4 regions of the uncultured Paenibacillus sp. genome follow, and region 2 is predicted to be linked to each of the others. Evidence: riboswitches for the same ligand, from Rfam matches in the RefSeq annotation. Region 2 holds a riboswitch; each other region holds the start of a gene.

Region 1 (3,791 bases), on a different contig from region 2:
GATATGTTCACGGACACGGCAAAGGCCGGGTGACCGGCATTCTGCCAGGCTTTGTTTTGGGCGCAAGCCTTACGCAATACCCACTCGCCGATCGGACAGATCAAGCCCGTTTCTTCGGCTGCCGGTATAAACTCTCCGGGGGAAATCCACCCCCGCTGCGGATGCTTCCAGCGAATGAGCGTTTCCAGCCCGCTGAAAGCCCATGTTCCCGCATTGATCTTCGGCTGGTAGTGAAGCTCGAATTCGCCGTTTTCCAACGCTTTATGCAGCATCGTTTCCAGAACCATTTTGCTCGCGGTCGACTCGGACATTTCCGCCATGTAGAAGCGGTACATGTTTTTGCCCTTCTCTTTGGCGGCGTACATGGCCTGGTCGGCGCGCTTGATCAGCTCCTGGTGATCCTCGCCGTCGACAGGATACATGCTGATGCCGATGCTCGGCGTAATGAACACTTCATGGCCGTCCAGATCGAACGGCAGACTGAAGGCGTCCAGCATTTTTTGCGCGGTCAGGGCCGTCTGCTCCCGGTTCGTTCGCGGCAGTACAGCCGTGAATTCATCGCCGCCCATGCGGGAGAGAATGTCGTTCGCCTCGATGCAGCCTTGCAGCCGAACGGCCGCCTGCTGCAGCAGCGAATCGCCCTGCCCGTGTCCCAGCGAGTCGTTCACGACTTTAAACCGGTCCAGATCGATAAAAAGGACGGCCGCCTGCCGCTCCTGCCGGCCCGACCGTTCCAGGACGAGGTTCAACTCCCGATTGAACAATACTCTGTTGGGCAAGCCGGTCAAGCTGTCGTAATAGGCAAGGTGCCTGATCTCGCCGAACATCGTTTTGAGCTTTTCGGACATGTTCTTGAAGTTGGCGGTCAGGACGGCGATTTCGTGCAAAAAGCTTTCGGGCCAATCAAAGGGCTTGTTTTCCGATATTTTGGCCGGCAAATCCGTCGTCGCATTCGCCAGACGGGAAATCGGCCGTATGATCAGCCGGCTGAGAAGGATAGCCGCGGCGGTCGCCACCAGTCCGAACAGCAGCAGAACGGACAGTATTTTAATATAGGAGCCGTACAAGGCGTCCCGGTAGGGCGCCGCATGGGATTCGACCACGATCGTCCAATCCCGCTCCCCGGCGCCCGTTAAGCCGATGAGCTTGACGTAAGACGACTTTTCCCAGCGCGTCATCGGGTTTTGCTCATCTACCGGGAACCAACGGTACAGACCGTTCTTCAGGGCAACCGGATCCCCTCCTTGCTTCCAATCGTAGATCCGCATGGCGTCGAAGCCGCGCCGCGTGCTTGCGATGACCTTCCGGTTGCGGTCGACGATCGTAATGTCCATGCGGCGGTTATCGGTGAATTTCTCGATTCTGTCTTTGATGTAGCCGAGATTCAACGCCCCGGACGCGATGCCTTGGAACCGGCCGCCCTTGACGATCGGAGCCGCAATGTTCACGATCGGTTCGGAAACGCCGACCCTGCCGACGAAAACATCCGATATGACGGGCCGCAGGCCCGCTTGCGCCCGCTGAAAGTAAGGGCGGTCGGCGAAATTCAAACCCAGATTGGACCGGCCTTCCGCGTTCTTGAACGGGTAAAAAGCAACGGTCGTTCCCGCGGCGTCGGCGATATAAATGCTGCGAAAATCCGGAAAAATCTGCCCCGGATTGGCGGTAAGCTTTTGCAGCGCGTCCCGGTCGTTCGGATTCTCCTCGGAAGCCAATACGGACAATTGCTCGATAGCCGCCAGGTGAGCCGTTCGCCAACCGTCGATCTCATTGCGGATGATTTCGGATTGGCGTTCGATCGCGGCCTGGATTTCCCGATCGGTTTTATAATATTCCTGCCATCCGATCATGACGGTCACGACCAGCAGCGGGAAAATGATCAGCCCGGTGAAGATGAGAAACAGAATATCGTAGAAATGGCGGGTCGGTTTTTTGGCGTTCGCCGCCGGCCGCGCAGAAGCCGGCAAAAAGGTATACAGCAGGGTGGCCGCCCACGCATTGAAAATGCCGTTCACCGCGTCCTTCAGGATGACCGTGAGCGTAGCCGTCGTGTTCATATGCAGCGCGAGACGGTAGCCCAGCCAGATCAAAGGCGCGCCGACAAGGAGCCAATACAGCGCCGCCAGAATAATGCTGTCGCCGATCCTGCGCCGGTAAAAAGCACCGATGAATACCGTCTCCAGAACAAGGGCCGCCATGCCGTACGGATGATTCCACAAAAAGACCGTAACGCCGCCGGCCAGGATGGAGGCCGTTACCCCCCATTTCAATCCGTGCCATCTTAAAATCAACAATACGAAGATGCTGCCGAATATGAGATCCACGCCGAAAAACAGCGACACGTTCAGCGCATTGCCGATACCCGCCAGCGCAAGCAGCAGCAGCAAGCGCGAAACGGAGGCGACCGATGCCGCTTTGGTTTGGTTGAACATTACGATCCCGCCTATGTATAAATGATTAGGCACATAAAAAAAACACAACCCGAAAGGTAGTGTTTGTTCAAGTGCAGCCCAGCCGTCATCGCCGAATCGGCGGAAGACCTGTGGTTTTGCGTCCCCGCCTTTCGGACGAGTTTGCCGTAGGTATTCAGTTACATACAATCATAACGGAATATGTCGTAATTTGTCAAAAACTTTTTTTTGGTTGGGACGGCAGCGCCTAACGGACGGTCAGGGCGGACGGCGGACGGCGCTTTCTTTTTTTTCGGGCGAAACTGTGTTAATCTCAATTATTGTACTGATCTTATATGGGATCATTCATTTTGACGGGAGGAGAGAACGGAATGTTCCGAAAAAGACAATCGTTTTCGGTATTAACATGTCTGCTGATCTCTGGCCTGCTCGCAACGGCTTGCGGCAACGCGGATAAGCGGGAATCGGGTACGGCGAACAATCAGGCAGGGAATGCGGCGCAGGGGCAGGAGGAAATCCTGATCGGCGTCATTCCCGCGCAGGGCGGCAATGAGATGAAGCCCGGCGCGGACAAGCTGGCGGACGTATTGGCGGCGAAGCTCGGCAGGAAGGTAACGGCCGAGGTGTATCCGGACTACAACGGCGTCGTGGAAGCGATGGGCGCCGGCAAGGTGCAAATGGCCTATCTCGGACCGCTGACGTATGTGGAGGCGCATGAGCGGTACGGCGTCAACGCGATCGTCACGCAGCTTATCGAAGGGAAGCCGTTCTACTATTCCTATCTGATCGCTCCGTCGGATTCCCCATACGCCTCGCTCGAGGATGTCGTGGCGAATGCGGGCGACGTCCGGTTCGCCTTTGGGGACATCAACTCGACGTCCGGCAGCCTGATCCCGGGCATCGCGCTCAAGAAAGCGGGCGTGTTCAAGTCCCAGCAGGAGCATCAGTTTGCAAGCGTAACGTATACGGGCGACCATACGGCTACCGCGCTTGCGATCCAGAACAGGCAGCAGGATGTGGGAGCGATCGACAGCGCCTATTACAATAATCTGGTGAAGCAGGGCAAGGTGGACGGCAAGAAGATCAAGAAGATCTGGCAATCGGAGGAGCTGTTCCAATATCCGTGGGCTGTCGTGAACACCTTCTCCGATGAAGATATCGCAAGCATACGGGAAGCGATGAAGGGCATCGACGATCCCGACATTCTCGGCGCGTTCGGCGGCGCCAGCGGGTTTGCGGAAGCGAGCGACGAGGATTACGCGGCCATTCGGCAGGCGGCGATCGAGGACGGGCGTTTGAAGCCCAAGCCGTAACCTGTGATGAAAAGAGTTTTTGCCGCCGCGGCGGTGGTTGTCCTGCTTTGGTGGTCGGGATCGGGCG
Region 2 (3,791 bases):
GCTGAATATTGACGGCGTCTATCAGGCCGATCCGATGCAAATGGAGATGACGCTCAAGCTGGACCTGAAGGGCGACATGGCGTTCTCGCTGAACGTCCCGATCGTCATGACGCAGGATAAAATATGGGTCAAAATCCCGCAAATTCCAGGCTTCCCGCTCGGCGACGCTGCAGGCAAATTCATGGAAATCGACATGAAAGAGTTGGCCGCAGAGGAGGGCGTGGAGATTCCGACGCTGGACATCGACAAGCAGCGCAAAATGACAGAAGACATGGCCGGTATTTTCTTCAAGCAGTTCGACGAAAAGACGTACTTCTCGGAAGTGAAGAAGGATGAAGTGGCCGGTTTGCCGGAGGATGTTAAGCCGGATCAAGTCGTCAAGTTCAATGTAACGCAGGAAACGTTCGAACCGATGGTCATGACGATTGTCGATAAAGTCGCGCCTGAGATTATCGACCTGCTGTTGAACAATGAGGATTATCGCAAGACGTTCCAGCTTGAGAAGGCTGACCTGGAGCAGGCGAAGAAGGAGCTGGCCGAGGGCGACCGCAGCGAGCTGCGCAAAGGTCTTGACGAGTTCAAGAAGAACGCCAAGGTCAACGAACTGAGCCTGACCACGGCCATTGTCGACGAACTGCCTGTGTATCAGGTAGCGAAAGCCGACCTCGACTTTACACAGGAAGGCGAGACGGCTAAGGCCGGATTGACCTTCACGACCCTTTACAGCAACATCAACGAGAAAGTGGAATTCCCGATCGGCATTCCGAAAGATGCCATGTCGATGGAAGAGCTGATGGGCACGTTTACGGGACCTGGACTGTAAACCGCCGTATAGGACGATAACCCGCATTCGGATCGACCGGTTGCGGGTTATTTTTTGCGTGTAAAATTCGGGTGGTTATGGGCAACGGCAATAAAAAAATGCGACCCAAGGTCGCATTTCGTTGTTATGTATGGTCGAGACGACAGGATTTGAACCTGCGACCTCTTGCTCCCGAAGCAAGCGCTCTACCAAGCTGAGCCACGTCTCGATGAAACGGATTTATCAAACGCAAGCAATATAGAGAATAGCATAAATCGGCCCAATTGTAAAGGAGGAAACGTCCCCGAATCAGGCCCGAATGGCCAACGAATAGGCTCCGATTAGGCGCCGAATCCGGCGGACTATAATTGTCTTTTGACCGCCGAACGGTTTGTGTTATAATATTCATTGCTGCGGCCCCGTAGCTCAGTGGATAGAGCATCGGTTTCCTAAACCGTGTGTCGGACGTTCGAGTCGTCTCGGGGCCGCCATTCATTTTACAGGTATATTCGGCCTCCTGCGGGATCACGCAGGAGTTTTTTCTTGTCTGACGGACCTAAACGTCCGCATCCTGTCGAATTCTCTCAGGGAATCCTCATGATCGGAGAGATCGCCATGAAAAAAACCATCGACCGGATCGGATTCGCCACACGCAAGCTGGCGAGCTATATCGAGTACAATCCGTCTGACCCCAAGCCGCGGGCGTTCACCTACCGCTGCGACCGGCTGGTGGCTTATCTCGCAGCGTGCAACGATGCTATGCGTGTGACGGAACAGGAACGCCAAGCGCGGCGGCTTTCTTGACGGAAGCAAGAAAGCCGGGAATCGAACTCCTCCGGCATTGGCTTATTCTTATTCCTTCATAATATAGAGCGGCTCCCGTGGGCATCTCCTTTGCCGGTGCCCGATCCGTCCGCCCCGTTCTCTTGCGCCCGCAGTTTCTGCTGCTCGGCAACCTGTATGCGGAACTTGTCGGATTTCTCCTTGTAATAGGTTTCAATCTGACTCCGGAGAATATAAGCGCGCAGTTTGCTCTCATGCTCTTGTTCCAGCTGCAGCAGCCGGGTGCCGTAAATAAGGCCGGTATCGATTTGCTTCTTGTGGACGATTTCCGTCCGGCAACGGAATGTGAAGCCCAGATCGAGTTCCAGCATTAATTCGGCTTTGAAGGGCAGCGGCATTGCAACCTGCGTGGACAAGGCGACACCGGTCATGCTGATGTTATCCAGATGCAGCGTCAAGGGATCCTCAAGCTTCTGCTCGGTTTTGCGGATGGCGTCAATGATGCTGATGACCTTGCCCGGCTGCCTGACCGGCACGCGCGGATGCTCGCGCTTGTCCAAGAACCGCTTTCGGTTATCGGGCGGATTAATGACAATGATCGCGTCCTGCGCTTTTGCGAGGATCGACGATTCGAATACATAAATGCCGCTTTTGGTATACACGATGATCCGGACCTGCTCCCCGAGCTGAAACAATTCGGACTGAGGGAACTCGATCTCTATAATTTCACCCGCCGCATAGGTCAGAAGTCCGGTGGCGATGAAATTTTTCTTCTCTACCACCGCTTTGCAGTCTATCATCACCGAGATGTCGCTTCCTTCTTTGCTGCCGTATACTAACGTCTTCTTCAAAGGATTGCTCGGTTTCACCCCGCTGCCCCTTTCATTCGGAGAATAACAAAGCCGTCCCAATCGATGGAGACGGCTGCACCTAACCCGGAAGGTGTTTGCTTTCGGCAACCAGGCGATCGTAGCTCCTGTCGGAACGGAACCTTAGTCCCTCAGCTTTGCGTCCCTGCCTTTCGGCAAGTTTGCCATTGTCGATTATATGGTAATTTATTCATGACTATGTAACTAAGTATAATAAGTTCCAAGAGATTTCGCAATCGATTTTGCGAGTAAAAGGCGCGGGTTTTACCGACCGGCTCGATAAAATTAGGGAAAAGGGACTATATACCCAATACAATAGTTGCAGAATGAAATAATGCTAAAAGTAATACGCATTCATCGACAATTTTTTACAAAATTTGTCCGGGAATATGTGTATAATGGGGGTACGACTACGGTACCTAAGATTGGGGCAATTGAAGCGCATATGGACAAACGCAACCTGCTTAACCAGCTTCAAACGCTGCGTTTGCGTCTGCACGATCTGGCGGAGGCGAGGGGCAGCTTAACCCATCCGGACGTTCTGGCGCTAAGCGAGGAGGCTGACCGGCTTATTATCGTGCTGCAGCAGCTGCAGCGCGAAGATCCCGGCGTGAGCGGCGAAAGCAAGCCGACGACCCACCTATAGCTTTCCGCGCAGCCGCCGAAAGAACCGGGTCAGCATGGAGGCGCATTCCTCTTGCAAAACGCCGGCTTCAACGATTGCCATATGGTTGAACCGCTCTTCCTGCAATAAGTTCATGAGAGTTCCTGCGCAGCCTGCCTTCTTGTCGGAGGCGGCGTACACGACCCGGCCGATTCGAGCCTGTACGATGGCTCCCGCGCACATCGGACAGGGCTCAAGCGTTACATATAACGTACAGTCCAGCAGCCGCCAGGCATTGAGGCGTTCGCTGGCTTTTTTTATGGCGATCATTTCCGCGTGGGCGGTAGGATCGTTAAGTGTCTCCCGCAGATTGTGGCCCCGGCCGATAATTTCCCCATGCCGCACGATGACCGCTCCGATCGGGACCTCCCGGATTTCTTCGGCGATTCTGGCTTCGGCGATCGCTTCCCGCATATAAAATTGATCTTCGTCGGACATCGTCACGCAAGCTTCTTCCTTTCATTCGGCAAGTTCCATAGGGGATGACGCGTGTTATCCCGTTGATTTCGACAACCGGTATTGTCGAATCCAATCGAATTATGCCCCGAACAAATATTCGTTGTTAACAGCATGTGTACAACTATGTGGATAACATTGGCGTTTTCCACATAGTTGTACACATTGTGGGTATATTTTTGAGGATAAACGGTGAATTGGCGTACGATCAGATTCC
Region 3 (3,791 bases), on a different contig from region 2:
CCTGTCAACAGCAAGCACGCCACAGAAAGCAAACCGATTCCGATCATCCATTTCGCTTTCAATTCGCATCCCCCTTGTTCTTGCTTCCCTTTTCCATGGGAGGAGAAGGCTGTTGATTTCGCTCCATCCGAGACATTTTATTTTGGTTGATCAGACGCGGGCGGGTAAGGAGTGACGATAATGGCAGACGCAGCACGGTATCCTTCAGATCGGCAGGAATAAACGGGGCAAGAGGAGCCATATAAGGCATTCCGAAAGAACGCAAGCCGCATAAATGGGCTATTATTATAATGTTGATGATCGCAATCCCGTAAAAACCGAAAGTGGCGGCAAAAATCATGATCACAAACCGGAGCAAACGGATCGTAATCGCCATGTTGAAGGCCGGGGTGGCAAAGCTGGCAATCCCCGTAATCGCGACTACGATCACCATCGCCGGAGATACGATCCCGGCTTGTACCGCCGCCTGCCCCAAAACCAGCGCGCCTACGATCGATACCGCTTGGCCGATCGCCCGCGGCATGCGAACGCCGGCCTCGCGCAAAATCTCAAAACTGACCTCCATCATCATGGCTTCTACTATTGCGGGGAAAGGAACGGCATCCCGCTGCGCCGCCAGACTGATCAAAAGAGGAGTCGGTATCATTTCCTGATGGAACGTAATGGCGGCGACATAGACGGAAGGTCCCAATAAAGAAATAAAAAAAGTGACATACCTTAACAATCGAATGGCCGTTCCGATATCGTAACGTTGATAGTAATCTTCGGCGGATTGAAAATACATAAAAAATGTGGTGGGCGCGAGGAGGGCAAACGGTGTTCCGTCCACCAAAATGGCGATTCGGCCTTCCAGCAAATTTGCGGCGACCGTATCCGGCCGCTCGGTATTGTAAACGGTGGGAAACAGGGTGAATGTTTCATCTTGAATCAACTCTTCGATATAACCGGATTCCAGGATGCCGTCAATTTTAATGTCGTTCAGCCGTTTCTTTACCTCTTGAACCAGTTTATCGTTGGCGATCCCTTTGACATACATGACAGCAACGTCCGTCTGTGTCACATTGCCGATTTTCATGGTCTCCAACCATAGATTAGAACTTTTAATTCGGCGGCGGATAAGGGAAATATTTGTCCCGATGGACTCCGTGAAACCGTCCTTGGGTCCGCGAATGACCACTTGGGATGACGGTTCCTCAACACCCCTGGTTTCTCCCCCTTTGGTGCCGCCGCTGATCGCTTCCGCCCAACCGTCCATCAGGATGACCGTATCTCCGGACAAAATGTTTGAAAGGAGACCGTTCCAATCCTTGACTACCTTCACTTCTCCGATGGACAAAGCATTGTCTTTAATCAAATCAAATACATTCTGATCCGATACCATACTTTTGAATGTCTCCTCGGCGGTATCGATCATCAAGGAACGCATGACAAAATCACCGACCATCTTCTTGTCGGCCAACCCGTCGGTATAAACGGCGGCAACCTGCACCTGCGAGCTTCCGAGCTTGAATTCACGGATAATGACATCAGGGCTGTTTCCAACCTCCTGCCTGATTTGATGAAGGTTGTCTTTTAACTCCCGATGAAGGGGGAACGTGCTTGTATCCGATATCGTTTGTTCTTTTTTTCTTCGCCTTAATCTGCGCAGTCGGTTCCAAAAGGACATGTTTTTCCCTCCTTACCATGTATTAGTTATTCGCTGTCGGATTTGCTTTTATTCTTGTGAGTCTCGGAGGGTGCCGGAATTCATTCCATCGATTGAATGGTCGGGACGCAATAGAATGGTTTCATAACTTTGCCCAATAAAAAAAATCTTCTTGGGAGGGATTAGGTGAAATTTGTCGAATAAATAGGAATATAGACGCATAACGTCGAAATGAAACGGTTCCCTAATCTTTTTATTCATAGGTCTTCGGACGGACAACGATGCGAAAAAGGCAAACCTGCCGAAAGGCTGGGGCGCAAAACTTCAGGCCTAAGGATTCCATCTACGGCAGCTGGGTCACCGAAATTGTTGCTTAGGAGCTACTCCTTTGTTTCGGGGTAGCTCTTTCATTTGATAAACCTATAAAAGGAAGGATTAGTCGATGGAAAACATTGCGGATCTCATTGAACACAATCACTTTTACCATGTATTTCAGCCACTTTGTCGACTTCCCGAACAAAACAAGTTCGGATACGAAGCATTAATTCGCAGTAAAACGGGCATAAGCCCGGATGCCTTATTTCAAGGAGCTCTTAGCCAGAATCGGTTGCTGCAATTGGATATGTGGTCCATTGACTGTGCGGTTTCCAGTTTCTTTTCTTCGCCGGTCATACAGGAGGGGGACGAATTATTGTTCGTCAATCTTTTTCCCTCCACCATCGTTGCCGACACTTTTCCTTCGTTTGTGGACAACTTAGAGCGACGGTTTCTTCTTTTTCGTCATCGCATTGTGCTTGAAATTAACGAATCCATCATAGAAGGACAAATTTGGAATGACCCCTTGTTCATTCAAAGAATCGGGGAACTCCGGGATGCAGGTTTTTTGATTGCCCTGGATGACGTGGGCGACGGGACGACCACGTTTCGGAAAATCGTCGAAATATCGCCGGATTTCATAAAGATAGACCGATTTTTTTCCACTGGGCTGTCCATTTGCAAGAAAAAGCAAAAGGTGATCCGGCTGTTCGTCGATTACTGCCGGGATGATTCCAGCCTCATTTTAGAAGGAATCGAACGAGAAGAGGATCTCGCTCATGCCTCGTTATTGGGCGTAACGATCGGGCAGGGCTATTTTTTGGGGAAACCCGACCGGCTGGAGGAGCACAAGTAACCATAATGAAACCTGGAGGAATGAGGTAAGATGGGTGATCAAAACGTGTATTCACGAAAAGCAACGCTTTCGCTCAAAATCTCCGAATTTGAAGTACCGCCTATGCAGGACCTGTTAATTATCGGGAAAAAGGCGCCGATCGGTCCGGAAGCCGTAAAGCGGATGGCGGAGGCACTCTCCCCGGAGCAATTCACCCTGATCCGGATGGATCATCCAAGAATAGAAGCTGTTCTCATACGAAATTCACTTCTGCAGATGCTGGATCAACGACTTCTTATGAACATTGTCATGGAGGAGGCGGAGCGTTTGATCCACGACACCATGGTACTGCGTTCCGAACTGAAAATCGCGGTTTCCGTACAACGGGAGGTGGAATTGGGATGAAAGTGTCCGAGATCATGGCATCTTCCGTTTATACGGTTTCGTCGGACAAAAGCGTTTCCTACGCAGCGGAACGGATGAACGAATGGAAAGTCGGTTCGTTAATCGTCGTGGACCATGGAACGGTCATGGGCATTATCACGTCCCGCGATGTCCGTTCTTCCCATCCCAACCGCATTGTGGCGGATGCCATGACGCCGAACCCCATTTGCACTTCACCCGATCGATTCATATGGGATGCGTTGAATATCATGGATCGGCATGAAATCGAGCGAATTTTGATCATGGAAGAAGACAAGATGGTCGGTTTGGCGACACGGGAAGCGATTAAGATGAAAGTGTCCGAATTTATGGATCCGTTGACGGGTTTATACCGCGCGCCTTATATCCAGTATGCAGGGGAGGAGTTTCTGAAAAACCGGCAGCCTTTCCACCTGCTATTTATCGATTTGAATGATTTCGGTCAAATAAATAAGCGTTACGGCCATCCGTTCGGGGATGATGTGATCCGGGAATTTTCCAACAGGGCAGCAGCGGAAGTTGTCGAAGACCGTGATTTTCTGTGCAGGTATGCCGGCGATGAATTTGTCATGA
Region 4 (3,791 bases), on a different contig from region 2:
GAATCGCATATTTCGCGAAATCGTAGGCCAGCATCGCCATCATGACGAAAATAACCGGCTGTATGCCGCGAATCATGCCTTTGATCACCGGATTGCCGGACAGCTTCATCATGACGCCGGCCAAGGCGACCATGACGACTGCCGTCGGCAGCACGACGGCGGCCAGCGCCGCCGCCGCGCCCGCCCAGCCGGCGATTTTAAAACCGATGTATGCGGCAAGCTTCGTCGCGATCGGGCCCGGCAGCGCGTTGCCGAACGCCAGCGCCTTGCCGAATTCATCCGTGCCCATCCATCCGTACCGTTCCACCACCTGATTCTCGTAAAGCGGAATGATTGCGGGACCGCCGCCGTAACCGAGCATCGTGGCCGTCCCGAATGCGATAAACAGCTTCCATAGTAAAACCAGCATAACCGTACGCCGCCTTTCTTCCCGCTACCAGCCGATCGCGCAGCCGTCGCCGCGGGGATCCGCCGCCCCGCTTATCACACCGCGGTCGATCATAATGCCCTGCGCCTGCCCCATAATGCCGTCCCAGCCGCGGACCGCCTCCACGCGGTGTCCGTTCGCGCGGAGCTCCGACAGCACGCCGTCGCCGCATCTTTTTTCCACCTTCAGCGTGTCCCCGGAATCGCCCCACGTCCGGCCGTATACCCACCTTGGAAGCGCGATCGCCTCCTGGATCGACAGTCCGTAATCGAGGACGCCGGTCAGGACCGAAAGCGTCGTTTGCGGCTGGCCTTCGCCTCCCTGCGTGCCGAGAAGCAGGTACGGCTTGCCATCCCGCGTAACCATGCCGGGCATCAGCGTGTGAAAGCAGCGCTTGCGCGGCTCCAGCACGTTCGGCTGAAGCGGGTCCAGCGAGAAGAACGAGCCCCTGTTCTGCATCACGATTCCCGTTCCGCCCGGCATCCAGCCGGATCCGAAGTCGAAATACAGGCTTTGAATGAAGGAAACCGCGTTTCCCTCCTCGTCGACGGCGGCGGCGTACGCCGTATCCTGCCCCATCTCCTGCGACAGGTAAGGGGCCGCAGCCGGCGGAGCCTGTGCAATGTCGGCCCACAGCGAAGCGGCGTAAGATTTGGACAGCAGCTTGTGCAGCGGAATGTGCCGAAAAGCAGGGTCCGTCAGATACGCATCCCTGTCGCGGAACGACCGCTTCACCACCTCGGCCATCAGATGATAAAACCCGGCCGAGTTCCGGGGATACGCCGTAAGCTCGGTATTTTCCAGCATATTCAGCATCATTAGCAGCGAAAATCCCTGGGAATTGGGAGGCATCTGATGCACGTCCCAGCCTCTGTAGGAAGTGTTCAGGGGAACGACCCACTCGCCGGCATGCAAGCGGAAATCGTCCTCCGTCAGCAGCCCGCCTTCCGCGGCGATTCCCGCAGTTAACCGCTTCATCACCTCCCCTTCATAGAACGCTTCGCGCCCGCCCCGCTGCAGAGCCCGAAGAGTGGCGGCCAGTTCGGCCTGCTCCAGACGGTCGCCCTCCGTCAGCCATTGTCCTCCGGATTGATAGAGCCGTTTCAGCGGTTCGCTCGCTTCCAATAAACGTTTATCCTTGACGATCCATTCCGCCAGGTTGCGCGAAACGGGGAAACCGTCTTCCGCGTAGCGGGCCGCCGGCTCCAGCAGTTGCTCCCACGGAAGGCTGCCGTAGCGGGTCCAAACGCTCCACCAGGCATCGACCATACCCGGCACCGTAATCGCGCTGTCCGCGCCGCGAAACGGAATCACTTCTTTGCCCGCGTAACGTTCGCAAACCGCGTGGACGCCCGAGCGCCCGCTGCCGTTATAACCTTCCACTTTGCCGCTGCCGGCCTTGTAAACCATAAAAAAAGCGTCGCCGCCCAGACCGGTCATATGCGGATAGACGACCGCCAAAGCGGCGCTGACCGCGACGGAGGCGTCAAACGAGTTGCCCCCCTGCTGCATAATCCGGCTGCCGACCGCCGTGGCCAAATAATGAGGCGCCGTCACCATGGCGTGATGCACCTTCGGCATAATGTTCAGCATAACAGGCCTCCTTTGTCGTGCCCCCATTGTATGGCCGGCTCTCGGCGCCCCGCAACGCGTATCGGCCGGTTTTGTCACTTTCGCTGTCATCCGCAAACGATATTGGTCGCCATGCACGGGCGGCCGGAGTGGAAGCGGTGACATGACAGCCGACAAAAACCGCCGTTCGTTCGACATCGTTGGAAAAAGTTATAGCCCTTCGCCCGTTAATGTGGTAATATATAGGTAATTAGCGCTTTTATTCGACTAGTTCTTTCGATCTAGATCGTTTGCGCTACGTCTTTCCCTAGCAAAACGAAAGGGCAAACCTGTTGAAAGACAGGGACGCAAAGCCACAGGCCTACAGGACTATCCCAAGGCGGCTGGGTTTCCGAAATTGCGGACGCTGATGCGACGGTCGAAGACCGCTTCCGGAATTTCGGGGGCGGATTTCTTTTTAATCTACTCCAAATAGGGGGCACCGTATGAACGCGCAGTACATCAATCCGTTCCTCACCTCTTCGATTCATGTCATCGAGGCCATGATGCAGGTCAAGCCCTCGATCGGACAGCTCGTGCTCAAGACGCTGCAGGGCAGAAGCGATCTGCTGATGCTGAAGATCGGCATTGTCGGCGCATTCCAGGGCGAAGTCATTTTCTGCTTCCCGCAGGATGTCGCCTTGAAGATCGTTTCCTCCATGATGGGCGGTTACCCCGTTGCGGAATTGGACGATATGTGCCGCAGCGCGATCTCGGAGCTCGGCAACATGATCAGCGGCAACGCCAGCACGATGCTCTATAATGAAGGCATCGTCGTGGACATCACCCCGCCGAACATTATGAGCGACGATCATTGCTACGCGGAGTGCAAGGCGATTACGATTCCTCTTTCTTTGAACGATATCGGCGACTTTGATATTTTCATGATCGCTTGAACCGATTTACAAATAAACATACTCGGGTGAATGGTTTGACGAACGAATCGACGTCGATAATCGTAAGGGAGCTGTTGGCCCGCTCTCACAGCCGCGTGAAGGTTGTTCTCGAGCGGCGGTTTCCCGGCGGCAGATTGGTCGGAGGGAAATATCATATGAAGAACCATACGGTAACCTTGTATACGGAGTCCATCGCGGAGCAATGCCAGCAGCTGTTCGGCTCCCACGAATTTCTCGCAGCCTGCGTCGCGATTATTTTCGCGCATGAGCTCGGCCATGCCGAGGATACGGAATTGCAGGACCTTTCGGACCGAATGGATGTGTGCAGCGGACGAGAACGCAGCTTGATCGCGCTTCGCATCGAGGAGAATGCTTGGACTTACGCCGAGCGCCTACTTCCCGATATCGACCGGGAACGTTTCAGCCTGATCGTCGAGCGATCCCTCCACCCTTACCGCCTGAACGCTTCGTCTTCTGAAATCGCATCATGAATTTTTAAAAAAGGACGTTCGCCGGATGGGCGAACGTCCTTTTTAGCGGAAGTATATTTCGGCCTTTAGTCCAACACCGCGGTGATATGCTTGCGTGTCACCGACCAATGCGAAGTGTTCCATACCGGCTTGCCGTCCTTGAACAGGATGATTTGCGGTGACGCATGCGTCACGCCCAGATCCTCCGCAATCTGATTGGATACCGGACGGGCTTCGATGACCTTGACCAGATAATAATCGGCATCGGCGTTCGGCTTGCCGGCCAGGTAGCTGTCGTATTCCTCCAGCGCGCTTGCGCTCACCGGGCAACGCGTGCTGTGCTTCAGTATCAGCTGGCTGCGCTCCGTGGATTGGGCCTTGAGCTTC

Evidence for each region. Region 2 has a riboswitch for cyclic di-GMP ahead of RWM61_RS15380 (PilZ domain-containing protein). Riboswitches for the same ligand answer to the same signal wherever they lie in the genome.
Region 1: linked by a shared signal. The riboswitch ahead of RWM61_RS05695 (EAL domain-containing protein) and the one ahead of RWM61_RS15380 (PilZ domain-containing protein) in region 2 are both predicted to bind cyclic di-GMP.
Region 3: linked by a shared signal. The riboswitch ahead of RWM61_RS17780 (EAL domain-containing protein) and the one ahead of RWM61_RS15380 (PilZ domain-containing protein) in region 2 are both predicted to bind cyclic di-GMP.
Region 4: linked by a shared signal. The riboswitch ahead of RWM61_RS02905 (chemotaxis protein CheX) and the one ahead of RWM61_RS15380 (PilZ domain-containing protein) in region 2 are both predicted to bind cyclic di-GMP.

Annotation. Positions count from the first base shown of each region.
Region 1 covers NZ_CAUPYC010000010.1:31,980-35,770, forward strand. Annotated here, with positions in the region: gene RWM61_RS05695 (EAL domain-containing protein) at 1-2,432, opposite strand, end outside; cyclic di-GMP riboswitch class I at 2,502-2,588, opposite strand; gene phnD (phosphate/phosphite/phosphonate ABC transporter substrate-binding protein) at 2,783-3,724, shown strand; gene phnE (phosphonate ABC transporter, permease protein PhnE) at 3,731-3,791, shown strand, end outside.
Region 2 covers NZ_CAUPYC010000054.1:16,066-19,856, reverse strand. Annotated here, with positions in the region: gene RWM61_RS15400 (hypothetical protein) at 1-823, shown strand, start outside; tRNA gene RWM61_RS15395 (tRNA-Pro) at 955-1,031, opposite strand; tRNA gene RWM61_RS15390 (tRNA-Arg) at 1,218-1,293, shown strand; gene RWM61_RS15385 (hypothetical protein) at 1,346-1,606, shown strand; gene RWM61_RS15380 (PilZ domain-containing protein) at 1,663-2,454, opposite strand; cyclic di-GMP riboswitch class I at 2,537-2,630, opposite strand; gene RWM61_RS15375 (aspartyl-phosphate phosphatase Spo0E family protein) at 2,900-3,100, shown strand; gene tadA (tRNA adenosine(34) deaminase TadA) at 3,095-3,556, opposite strand.
Region 3 covers NZ_CAUPYC010000077.1:3,730-7,520, reverse strand. Annotated here, with positions in the region: gene RWM61_RS17790 (Ger(x)C family spore germination protein) at 1-62, opposite strand, end outside; gene RWM61_RS17785 (spore germination protein) at 59-1,666, opposite strand; cyclic di-GMP riboswitch class I at 1,927-2,010, shown strand; gene RWM61_RS17780 (EAL domain-containing protein) at 2,088-2,816, shown strand; gene RWM61_RS17775 (hypothetical protein) at 2,847-3,200, shown strand; gene RWM61_RS17770 (GGDEF domain-containing protein) at 3,197-3,791, shown strand, end outside.
Region 4 covers NZ_CAUPYC010000005.1:16,721-20,511, reverse strand. Annotated here, with positions in the region: gene RWM61_RS02915 (chromate transporter) at 1-409, opposite strand, end outside; gene ggt (gamma-glutamyltransferase) at 434-2,020, opposite strand; cyclic di-GMP riboswitch class I at 2,312-2,395, shown strand; gene RWM61_RS02905 (chemotaxis protein CheX) at 2,485-2,934, shown strand; gene RWM61_RS02900 (hypothetical protein) at 2,970-3,425, shown strand; gene ytxJ (bacillithiol system redox-active protein YtxJ) at 3,491-3,791, opposite strand, start outside.